3 regions of the Vallitalea longa genome follow, and region 2 is predicted to be linked to each of the others. Evidence: riboswitches for the same ligand, from Rfam matches in the RefSeq annotation. Region 2 holds a riboswitch; each other region holds the start of a gene.

Region 1 (4,228 bases), on a different contig from region 2:
TTTAGATAATATGTAAGGAGCATTGTAACGATTATTGCTATATTGAATAAAATAATCTTGTCCATTATTATTATCCCAATATGTGTTACCATTAACCTCATACTTAATAGCAAATCTACAATTATAAGTACAATCTCTCGACATTGCCGCGTAAGGGTGATCGGGTGTTCTATAACTCCAAACTTCTGACCCATTTTTTAAAGTTTTTAAATAAGTAGCAGGTTGATCTAACCAGTTAATACCATCATAAGTATAGTGTACTGACACTTTTTTGTTGCTGTTTAAATTATTAACATATATATACCCAGTTGTATAATATGTGTAAACAGCACGACCATGATCATAATGTTGCCCTGTTCCTATTATGGTAGAATATAATTGAACATTAGGTGTTTGAGCTGAAATACTAAAATCAGTAATGTTAAGCATAAAAATAAAACAAATAATAAAAGTTACTAAATTTTTGAAATGCTTATTTTTCATGAAAATTCCTCCTTTTCTGATAATATATAGTATATTACAATATATTTTAAAGTCAATCAACAAATTGAATACTTAATATACATAATTTAAACAAAAGGATAATTATTTCTGATTAGTTTGATTAAATAGGATAATGAATTATAGCGTAACTATAGTTATGTATGATATAATTAATAAATAATTAGTTAATAATAATAAGATCATTAGAAAACTTAGAATTACTATTATGACAGAGGAGATAGATATGGATTTATTTGATATGATGAGAGAAAAAACATTAGAGACAGAATCCCCTTTAGCAGCTAGGTTACGTCCAACATCAATAGAAGAAGTTGTTGGTCAGGAACATATAATTGGTAAAGGTAAATTATTATATAGAGCTATAAAAGCAGACAAACTAGGTTCACTAATATTTTACGGACCACCTGGAACAGGTAAAACTACATTAGCAAAAGTAATAGCAAATACCACAAAAGCTGAATTCGTACAATTAAATGCTACAATATCCGGTAAGAAGGATATTGAAAAAGTAGTTAATGAAGCGAAAAATAGGATTGGAATGACTTTAGGCAAGACGATATTATTTATTGATGAAATCCATAGATTCAATAAAGCTCAGCAAGATGCACTTCTTCCATATGTTGAAGATGGCACTATTACACTTATAGGTGCAACTACAGAAAATCCGTATTTTGAGGTGAATAGTGCTCTGGTATCAAGATCTAGAGTATTTGAATTGAAACCTCTTGATAAAGAAGATATAAGTAAACTAATTATGAGAGCCATAACAGATAAAGAGAAAGGACTAGGAAACTTTAATGCTGTGATAGAAGAAGATGCTTTGGAATTCTTGTCTGACAGAGCCAATGGAGATGCTAGAGCAGCTCTTAATGCAGTAGAATTAGGAATATTGACTACTGAACCAGATGAGAAAGGTATAATTGATATTACTATAGAAGTTGCTGCTGAATGTATTCAGAAAAGGGTTATCAATTATGATAAAAATGGTGATAATCACTATGATACTATATCAGCATTCATCAAGAGTATGAGAGGTTCGGATCCAGATGCTGCTGTATATTATTTGGCTAGAATGATTTATGCAGGAGAAGATCCCAAATTTATAGCTAGAAGAATAGTGATATGTGCTTCTGAAGATGTAGGAAATGCTGATCCACAGGCTTTACAGGTTGCTGTAGCTGCGGCTGAAGCTGTTAACTTTATTGGGATGCCTGAAGGAAGAATAATACTATCACAAGCAGCTACTTATGTAGCTTGTGCTCCCAAAAGTAATGCTGCATATCTCGCCATAGATAAAGCACTAGCAGATGTCAAGAGAATACAAATTGATGCGATTCCACCTCATCTGCAAGATAGTCATTATAGTGGTGCCAAAAAATTAGGACATGGAATTGATTATAAATATGCTCATGATTATGATAATCATTATGTTGACCAACAGTATTTGCCAGATGAATTAATGGACAAAAAATATTATGAACCTACTATGCAGGGTTATGAAAAAAATATAATCGAACATTTTAAGAAAATTAAAACCAGATAAGATCATTTATCTTGACATATCTTATGATAAGTATATAATATAGATAACTTATGAATATATTAGTTATATATGATGAGTTGTGAAAATTTTATATATGAAAAGGTACTCATAGAGTTAAAAAGGGAAAGCGGTCAGATGCCGCTGCAGCCCCCGCTACTGTAAATGGTATGAAATCTAATTTTGTCATTGGGAGACCGAGAAGACTAGAGAGTAAGTCAAGCCATAAGCCAGGAGACCTGCCTTTTTATGATGTTTCAGCTTTCGGTGGGAGAGTGTAGATACATTTTATTTGTAATCTAACTGTGCCTCAGCACAGTTTTTTGTTGTTTATAAATAATTTGCTACATATGCATAAAAGCCGATTATTAAAATAACTATGGAGGTTAATTTTTATGAAAAAATTATCAAAAATATTATTATCCTTAATGTTAATTATGACATTGGTATTTAGTTTAGGTGCTTGTAATAATAAAACGGATACTTCAATTGACAAACAAGAGAATGAAGCGATTACATATCCTATGGACGTAGAAGATAAGTATGGTAATAATATAACAATCGAAAAAGAACCAGAAACTGTAATTTCACTATCACCAGAATTCACAGAAACAATATTTGCCCTAGAAGCAGGAGATAAACTTGTTGGTAGAACAGATTATTGTGATTACCCTAGTGAAGTGGAAGATATAGAATCTTTAGGTGAATTAACACAACCCGATATTGAAAGAATAGTAGAAATTGGTCCAGATATTGTTCTTGTATCAGCTCATGTATCTGACGAAACTATTACTCAGTTACAACAGCAGGGAATTACTGTTTTGGCTTTAGCACTAACGGGAGGATTTGACGACACATATAAATATATAGCTACACTTGGCAAAGTACTTAATGTAAAAGATAAATCAGATAAAATAATTGATGATATGAAAGACAAAGTTTCTGAACTAACAAAAGCTGTAGAAGGAAAAGAAAAACCAACAGCATATTTTGTTGTAGGCTATGGTGAGCATAACTCTACAGCAACTGGAGAGACTTTTCTAGGAAAACTAATAGAAAGCGCTGGAGCAGAAAATATTGCTAAGGATGCTACTGGTTGGTCTTATAGTATAGAACAGCTTGTCGACCAAGATCCAGAAATAGTAATATGTTCTAATAAATTTGATTCCAAGAGTAAAATTGAACAATTAGAAGGATACAAAGATCTAACAGCAGTAAAAGAAGGTAGATTATATGAAACAGATGAAAATGTTTTTTTCAGACAAGGTCCAAGACTTGTTGTTGGATTAGAAGAATTAGTTAAAATTTTCCATCCGGAAGTACTAGAATAGACATACTAAGCAAAGCAGGTTATTATTATGAAGATATATAGAAAAAGCAATATAATTATAAGCTTACTGATACTTATAGCAGTTGTTATTATAGCATGCGGTTTTGGTTCGGTAAAAATTAATTTTATTGAAAGTAGTAAGATTCTATTAAATAAAATACCGTTTTTAGATGATTTAGTGTCCTTAGAAGGTATTAAGGATTCTCACATTAAAATAATAACTAATCTAAGATTGCCAAGAATAATATTAGCCTTATTCACTGGAGGAGCACTTTCAGTTGTGGGATGTTCATTTCAAGGAGTATTCAAGAACCCTATGGCTGACCCTTTTGTGCTTGGAATTTCATCAGGAGCAGCTCTTGGGGCAACAATAGGTTTGATATTTAATTTTGATAAACATATATTTGCTTTTACAGGAGTAAGTATATTTGCCTTTGTTGGAGCTATGCTTACAGTTATAGTAGTTCTAAAAATATCTGCAATTGGTAAAAAACTTCCTACTACAACATTATTGTTGGCGGGTATATCTATTAACTATTTATTGTCTGCTCTAATGTCTCTACTTATGTTATTAAATAGAGATAAACTAGAAAAAGTGTATTTATGGACACTAGGAAGTTTCAGTACGTCAAGTTGGTCGGAAGTTGCAGTTATAGCACCTTGTGTGATTATATGTTCTATTATACTGATGGTGTTTTCAAAAGAATTGAATTTAATGTTGTTAGGTGACGATGCTGCTGGAAGTTTAGGAATCAATGTTAATAAAACGAAAAAAATCATATTGGGGGTCTCATCAATCATGGTAGCAGTGGTTGTATCAGCTAGTGGAATTATAGGTTTCGTTGGACTAATAA
Region 2 (4,228 bases):
ATTGAAACTTTTCACCTATCAGATTGTAATAATAATTAACATGGTAATGGTATGTATAGCTATCTGATCTACTTTTTTTATATCCATCATATTGACCATCCTGGTTTTCATCAACTAAAACATCCTCACCATCCCCAGAAGGGCAAACACAGCAATCTATCTTATAAATCTTATCATCTTTTAATCCATAAAGGACAAATCCTTGTATATTTACACCGTTTGTTAATCCACAATATAAATATTTATTGGGAAGGTTATCTAGTTTTACCAGATTAATATTATTAATAGAATACCCTGTACTAACATAATCACCCTCTAATTCCTTGACATTTCCTTCTTTCAATCTCAAAACATATACTTCAGAAAAATATTCATAACTCAAATCGTTATTTATTAGACTTGTTCCGATTATGAATTCCGATACCCCATCAACATCCATATCCTCTTCCTTGAAATATACTATTTGTGTATCACTATCTTTTTTATTAATGTATTCTATAATTTCTTCTGGTATAGCATCATATGCTCTTTTATTCTTACTATCCTCTTCTTGATCCTCATTATCTTTATTGTCTCCATTAACACTAATAACACGATTTCCAACCCATTCATCAATTGTTTTTGGTGGTTCATTACTAAATTTTTCATTATCTACATTGGAAAAATAACATATACCATCTTCTCCATCAATAGCTGTCATAAATTGATTCTTAATATCGTCAACCATGACGATAGCAGAATTTCCATATCCTTTTTTACCAAAAATACGGACTTTCATTCCAAGATTATCTTTATCTTCTATATCACGATAATACTGTGAAATATCAATGAATTCCTCATAATATTCTCCTACCAACTCTTTAAATATATCTTCTTGCTCATTTTTGTAACAAATCCCCACTGATTTAGCTGATGGTAAAGGTGTTTCTATAAGTTCAGCTAACTCTGTTCTATTATTTTTTGTATCCTCATTATCTGCTTCATCATTATCTTCATCAGGTAGTTCTTTTTGCTCAATTCCCAAATTAGCATTATTAATAATAGTTCTATTATTATTAGTATCATTCTTTGAATCACATCCTGATAAGACAGCTATACTAACTATTATCATAATAAGAATAAAATTTAATTTTTTCATTGTATATTCTCCTTATTCATGATATGCATTTTAATTTTTCAATAATCAAATAAAATTCAAGTCTATTTAAGTATACTATTCGAGATAATCATAGTCAAGTTTGGTAAATCAGATGATATATATAGTAAAATAATACATGTAGCGATATAATAACATTGACATTGTCACTAAACTATGTTACTATTTCTTTAAAATTCAATAGTTCTTTGAAGGTGCTTTTTTTATGTTATACATAATTAACTAAAAAAGATAATAGGGAATGAGGTGTGAGTCCTCTACAGCCCCCGCTACTGTAAGTAGGGATGAAATCTTAGATATATCACTGGGAAACTGGGAAGATTAAGAGAGTAAAATGAACTACAAGTCAGGAAACCTGCCTACAAAATTTATGTAACTAACTTCGGTGGGAAGATACGATTACATTAATTAATTAAATTATTATAAAAATTAGTTAATTTAATTTGTTAATATAACTTACAACGATTAGTTGTAAGTTTTTTTGTTTTGGGGTTATTTCATAAATAATGTACTCCTAAGAAGACCTATTAAATAAATCATAATTATTTCTTTATAATAAAATATTTAGGAGGATTTTAATAATGAAAAATATGAAACGATTAGCTGTTCTATTGATATTCATACTAACAGTAACTTCATTTACTGGATGCTCAAAAAAAGAGGATTCTTCCAAAACTACTGTTACTGATGAGGATAATACAGTTGATACCGATAAGAATAATAACAACGAAAAAGAATCTGACACTTCTGCTGACACAGATAAAGAAGCACAAAAAAATGATAGTGAAGAATTACCTGATTTCATAATTGAAGATACTGACACAACCATTACATACATCAATCCTATGGGTAATGAACAAACAGTAACTAAAAACCCAGAAAAAGTTGTTGTTCTTATGAACTCCATATTAGATATATGGTATCTATCAGGTGGAGAAGCCATTGCTAGAGTAAGTGGTTCAACTAATGTACCAGAAGCTGCAAAGGATATTGAAGACGTTGGAAAAGTTAATGCACCTAGCGTTGAAAAAATATTATCTCTAGAACCTGACTTAGTGATATTAAGTTCAGGAAGAAGTCAACATGTAGAAATGGAAGATATATTAAAAGATAATAACATTGAATATGCCTATGTTGACGTAAGCACGAATCCATATGATAGCTTTATCGATGTTTTGAGAATATTTACTAAGATAACAGGTAGAGATGACATCTACGAAACAGAAATCAAAGAATTAGAAGATAACGTAACTACAATATGCGATAAAGTCAAAGATGAAGAAAAACCTAATGTAGTAATATTATTCGGTTCATCAAAATATGTAAAAGCTCAACTTCCTAATGGATTAGTAGGAAATATGGTTGAAATGCTTGGAGCTAATAATATAATTACAGACGCACCTGTTAAAAACAGTTCGACTGTTGATTTTAGTTTAGAAAAAATATTAGAAGAAGATCCTGATGTAATATTAGTAGTTCCTATGGGTGATCTTGAAAAAGTTAAAACTCGTATGAAAGAAGATTTGGAATCCAATGACGCTTGGGGAACTCTTACTGCTGTCAAAGAAGGTAATATACATTATTTACCACCAGAATTATTCCACTACAAGCCTAATGCAAGATATCCTGAAGCATTTGAATATCTAGCTAAAATATTATATCCTCAGGTATTTGAAAAATGAAAAAGATAAATAATAGACATTCATTTAAGATCACCATAATATTAATATTAGTTATCATCACTATATTATCTTTCTTATTCAGCATAAGTCTAGGTGCTCTTAAAATATCTATTCCAGAGATTTTAAAAGCTATATTTATTGATCGTACAGGAGTTAACAGAAACATCATATGGAAAGTTAGAGTTCCAAGATCACTTGTAGCTGGGACTGTAGGTATATGTCTATCCTTGGCTGGAGGCATCTTACAAGGGGTCATGAGAAACCCCTTGGCCTCACCAAACACAATTGGTGTTTCCTCTGGTGCTGGGTTAGGTGCTATTTTCATACTTGTCATATTTCCTTCTTACGACTTTCTTGTTACACCCGTTGCTTTTGCTTTTGCATTATTAACTACTATGTTGATATATATCCTTTCATGGAAAAATGGAATCAAACCTCTAAGACTTATTCTGGCAGGTATAGCTGTATCGTCATTCCTAAGTGCTTGGATCAATGCTATTCTAATATTTTTTCCAGACAGGGTACAAAATGCTCTAGGATTCATGGTGGGCAGTTTAGCTGCTAAGACTTGGAAAGATTTTTATGCTCTATGGCCCTATGCTCTATTTGGATTGATTGTATCTATTCTATTATCCAAGAAATTGAACATACTCATGCTCGGTGACGAAATAGCTACAGGACTCGGAATAAAAATAGAAAGATTAAGAAAAATATTTATTGCATTAGCTTCACTACTTGCAGCAAGCGCAGCGAGTAATGTTGGACTATTAGGATTTGTTGGATTAATTGTACCCCACATAACAAGACTAATTATAGGTTCTGATTATAAGTATCTATTTCCAGCAAGTGCTTTACTTGGAGCATCTCTATTGATGATATGTGATACGATAGCTAGAATTGTAATGGATCCTATAGAAATACCTGTGGGTATTGTAATGTCAATGCTAGGCGCACCATTTTTTATATTCTTATTGAGAGGCGGGCTCAAAAATCGTGTTAAGAACTAATTCAATAACAATCAATTATGGAAAAAACAATATAATAAAAGACCTTTCTCTTAACATAAAAAAAGGTTCAATAAATACTATGATAGGCACTAATGGTTGTGGAAAGTCAACCATATTAAAAGCTTTATCCAGAAATTTGAAACCTCAATATGGTGATGTGTATCTTAATGGAAAATCAATCTTTCAAATGGATACTAAGCTATTAGCGAAAGATATGTCCATACTGCCTCAATCTCCTACTGCACCAGATGATTTCACCGTATTTGATTTAGTAAGCTACGGAAGATATCCTCACCTAGATTGGACTGCTAAACTTCATAAAGAAGATTATGATATTATAAATTGGTCCATTAATCTAACTAAATTAGAACATCTAAAAGATA
Region 3 (4,228 bases), on a different contig from region 2:
GGCATATTTACAATAAATCCAATAGCTATAAACATTAATGGAGCAAGTACTCCATCTACAGTATTTTCTGCTGCTGTTTCGATTGCTCCTCTTATAATTTCTTCTTTAGTTAAATTGTTAGTATCTCTTCCAACTAAATAAGATAACTGTTTTCTAGATAATTCCAAATCATCCTTTTCTATTGCTTTATATACTTTTAATACTTCATCTTTTAAACATTTAGCAGCCAAAGCAGTATATAATAAATAGGTAGTTACTATATCTTGTATGTATGGATGAATTTTAGAACATACGAATAGCACTAGGGTTATAGAAAAAAATGTTATTCCGACTGTCGTAATTAGAAGTACGAAACCTCCAATCTTCAAAGGTATTCTACTCTTTCTTATTGTCTTTTCTAATCTACTGATTAATTTTCCTATATATATAATAGGATGTGGTATATTAACAGGGTCGCCAAATATTCTATCTAGTAATATGGCTATACATAATATTATTATGGGTTTCAATTATAGCACCTCTAATTTTTTATTATATTTCAGTAAGCAGGGCAAAATATTATAATCATGCCTTCTCCATAGAAATGATATGTCTACGTGATTATAATACTTTACCCTTATTAATAATTATAAAGTTGAGTTATCTATTATAAATAATATCTTTTATTTTATCTATATCCATATGATCTCTTACTAGTTTTGCTAATTTATCGTACTCAATGTCTTTTAGCTTAGCGTAATCAATGTTACTATCAATGTCCAATCCTTTTTTATTCTTTATATTATCAAGGATCAGTTTTCTTAACTCATCGTTGTCGAATATTCCATGAAGATATGTTCCCATTACATTTTTCTTGGCGTTCATTGCACCGTCTATTCGTCCATCTTGTAATTTAATAAGTGGTAAACTATCACCCATCAACTCGGTTTTACCCATATGTATTTCATATCCACTAACTTGTAGATTATAGGATTTTTCTGCAAAAGGAATATCTTCTATTATATTTCCAGTTATTTGGGTAGTTTGTTTGCTATCTTCCATTTCCGTAATAATTTCTAACAAACCTAATCCGTTAATACTTGACATTGAAGTTTCTACACCTTTTTCGTCTTCAATGGTTTCACCTAATATTTGATACCCTCCGCATATACCAATAATTGGGACATCATTCCTATGAGCTCTATATATACCTGCCTTCAGTGATGAATTGTGTATATATTCCATATCTTTTATGGTATTTTTACTGCCTGGAATAATCAGAAGGTCAATTCCTTCGTAATCTTTATTTTCTTTTATGTACCTTACAGATACATTATCTTCTAATTCAAATACTGTGAAATCAGTAAAATTGGACATATGTGGTAACCGCAGTACCCCTATAATGATATCTGCCTCTTCTTTCATATCAAATCTTTCAGTAACACTATCTTCATCATCTATTTTTAGTGATTCATAAGGGATAACCCCCAAACATGGTATTTGCAATTTTTCATAGAACATATCTATACCAGGTTGAAGTATCTTGACGTCACCTCTGAATTTATTTATGACATACCCTTTTATTCGCTTTCTTTCTTCAGGTTCCAGAAGCATAACTGTTCCATAGATTGAAGCAAAAACTCCTCCTTTATCAATATCTCCTATTAAGACAACAGGAGCATCAACCATCTCAGCCATTCCCATATTAACGATATCATTTTCTCTGAGATTAATTTCCGCTGGACTTCCTGCTCCTTCTATTACTATAACCTCATGTTTGGATTGTAACTTATTATAAGATTCCATTATGTGCTGTTTTAGTCCTGCCTTTGTACCGAAATAATCTTTGGCACACATATTCTTATATATCTTACCATTTAGAATTACTTGACTTCCTACATCACTTGTAGGTTTCAATAAAATCGGATTCATTTCAACTTGTGGTTTAATACGTGCGGCTTCAGCTTGTACAACTTGAGCTCTGCCCATCTCTTTTCCATCTTCTGTTATAAAAGAGTTAAGCGCCATATTCTGAGATTTAAATGGAGCTACACTAATTCCATCATCATTTAGAATTCTACATAAAGCAGCAGTCAATATGCTTTTACCCACAGTTGAAGCAGTTCCCTGAAACATAATATTATTCATTATTATTCACTCCATTTTTTCATTATTTTACATAACTACTTAGGTTATCATTAACATATTCGATTATAAAAACTTAAGATTTTTGGGGATATCGTTTGAAGAAATGTCATAGAATAATTGAAATATACATTAAAACAAACCCATATCTCCACACGCAATCTGGATTTAATATTCAAGTAATCAGTGCTAAGTATCCTGACTTATACATATAACCCAATGTAATGTCTTCCCAAACTATTAAGTCCAGTGACCTCTATTACATTAGTAGTAAATTACAGTAGCGGTGGCTGTACTGGATTTTCACCAGTTTCCTTAAAACACAACTTACTTTTGCAAATAATACACTATAACATAGTAGTATTATTTGCATATATTAAATTTTTACATGAATTCATTATATTCTATACCAAAGATAAAATCAATATCTTGACTATATTTAGTTTATATATTATAATTATTGTAATTTAGATATTTGTCTAATAATCTAATTATTATAGTAACCTATTAATATCAACTGGACTTTACCACTTCAATATTCTATGTGAGTAAGCTTATGAAAGGCTTAACGCTTTACCCACATTAAATTAAAGATAGTCTAAGCCAAGTCATCAATAATAAAATGACTTCATAAGAAAGGAAGGATTTATTATGAAAAAGCTTATATTAATTACACTAATCATTTTACTTACATTTTCAGGATGCAATAATTACTCAAAATCTGATGAACCCATCACAGATAGCAATCAATCAGAATCCACAGAAAATGGCACCTCACCAGAACAAGAAAAATCAAATGATACTGATAATAAGTATGAAAAAACAGCTATAGATTTATTCAACTTATATATAAACAAAGACTTTAAATCCATAATTGATGATACTAATTTTTCTAAAGAATTACAAAATCAATTAAGTGAAGATAATTTAGCAAAAGCAGATACCCAAATTACTGGTTTGGTTGGAGATTTTGAAAAGATTTTATCCACTAACTCAATTACTCAGGATAAAAATACAACAGTAACCATAATAAGTAAATGTAGCAAATCCAATCTCATGTGTATTGTCATGTTTGATGAAAACGAATCCATACTAGGCTTTAATTTATTACCAACCTCTGAAGGAGCTGACCTAGACGTTTCTCTCCCTGAAAATGCAGAAGAAATACCCGTTGAATTTGGTGCAGATGAATACAAATTATCTGGTTTATTGACTGTTCCAAAAGGCAAAGATGAGTACCCGATAGTTATTCTTGTACAAGGTTCCGGACCAAGTGATAAAGATGAGACTATCGGACCAAATAAACCTTTTAGAGACATAGCATATTCACTTGTAAGTAATGGCATTGGAGTTCTCAGATATGATAAAAGGACTTACACTCATAGGAATAAAATAATCGCTAATCAAGATCAATTAACTGTATATGATGAAACCATAGATGATGTAGTCTATGCATATGATTATCTTGTTGACAATAAAGATATCACTGCTAAAGGTATATATATTATAGGACATAGTCTGGGAGGATATTTAATGCCTCGTATAGCTAATGAACTTCCTGATGCAAATGGATACATCTTCCTTGCAGGTTCTGCTAGGCCATTAGAAGATTTATTAGTTTATCAGATTCCTTATCTAGCTAACTTGGATAATATTGTTACTGATGAAGAGCAACAACAAATTGATTATTATAAAAATGTTTATGATCGTGTAAAATCACTTGACGAATCAAGTACTTATACCGCAAAAGATTTAGGAGGCACAGGTAAAAAATATTGGTTGGACCTAAAAGATTATCGACCTACAGTAATGGCACAAGAAATTACTAAACCAATGTTATTCTTGCAAGGGAAAAGAGATTACCAAGTTACTCTAGATGATTTCAATCTATGGAAAGAAAGCTTAGAATCCAAGGATACCGTTACATTCAAATTATATGATGGGCTTAATCATCTATTTATGAAAGGTGAAGGCACTCCTTCTCCAACTGAATATTCCATAGCTTCTAACGTAGATAAACAAGTTACTGATGATATAGCTGAATTTATTTTATCAAATCAATGAATCCAATAGTATAACCGTCAATACATCAATAACTAACAAA

The links. Region 2 has a riboswitch for cobalamin ahead of QMG30_RS19075 (ABC transporter substrate-binding protein). Riboswitches for the same ligand answer to the same signal wherever they lie in the genome.
Region 1: it holds a riboswitch for cobalamin, as region 2 does, so the genes downstream of both, QMG30_RS17210 (ABC transporter substrate-binding protein) here and QMG30_RS19075 (ABC transporter substrate-binding protein) in region 2, are expected to answer to the same signal.
Region 3: it holds a riboswitch for cobalamin, as region 2 does, so the genes downstream of both, QMG30_RS22950 (cobyric acid synthase) here and QMG30_RS19075 (ABC transporter substrate-binding protein) in region 2, are expected to answer to the same signal.

Annotation. Positions count from the first base shown of each region.
Region 1 covers NZ_BRLB01000012.1:138,841-143,068, forward strand. Annotated here, with positions in the region: gene QMG30_RS17200 (carbohydrate-binding protein) at 1-483, opposite strand, end outside; gene QMG30_RS17205 (replication-associated recombination protein A) at 728-2,047, shown strand; cobalamin riboswitch at 2,131-2,305, shown strand; gene QMG30_RS17210 (ABC transporter substrate-binding protein) at 2,440-3,375, shown strand; gene QMG30_RS17215 (FecCD family ABC transporter permease) at 3,403-4,228, shown strand, end outside.
Region 2 covers NZ_BRLB01000015.1:100,131-104,358, forward strand. Annotated here, with positions in the region: gene QMG30_RS19070 (hypothetical protein) at 1-1,138, opposite strand, end outside; cobalamin riboswitch at 1,332-1,533, shown strand; gene QMG30_RS19075 (ABC transporter substrate-binding protein) at 1,738-2,838, shown strand; gene QMG30_RS19080 (FecCD family ABC transporter permease) at 2,835-3,845, shown strand; gene QMG30_RS19085 (ABC transporter ATP-binding protein) at 3,832-4,228, shown strand, end outside.
Region 3 covers NZ_BRLB01000025.1:38,712-42,939, reverse strand. Annotated here, with positions in the region: gene cbiB (adenosylcobinamide-phosphate synthase CbiB) at 1-509, opposite strand, end outside; gene QMG30_RS22950 (cobyric acid synthase) at 640-2,127, opposite strand; cobalamin riboswitch at 2,296-2,464, opposite strand; gene QMG30_RS22945 (prolyl oligopeptidase family serine peptidase) at 2,776-4,188, shown strand.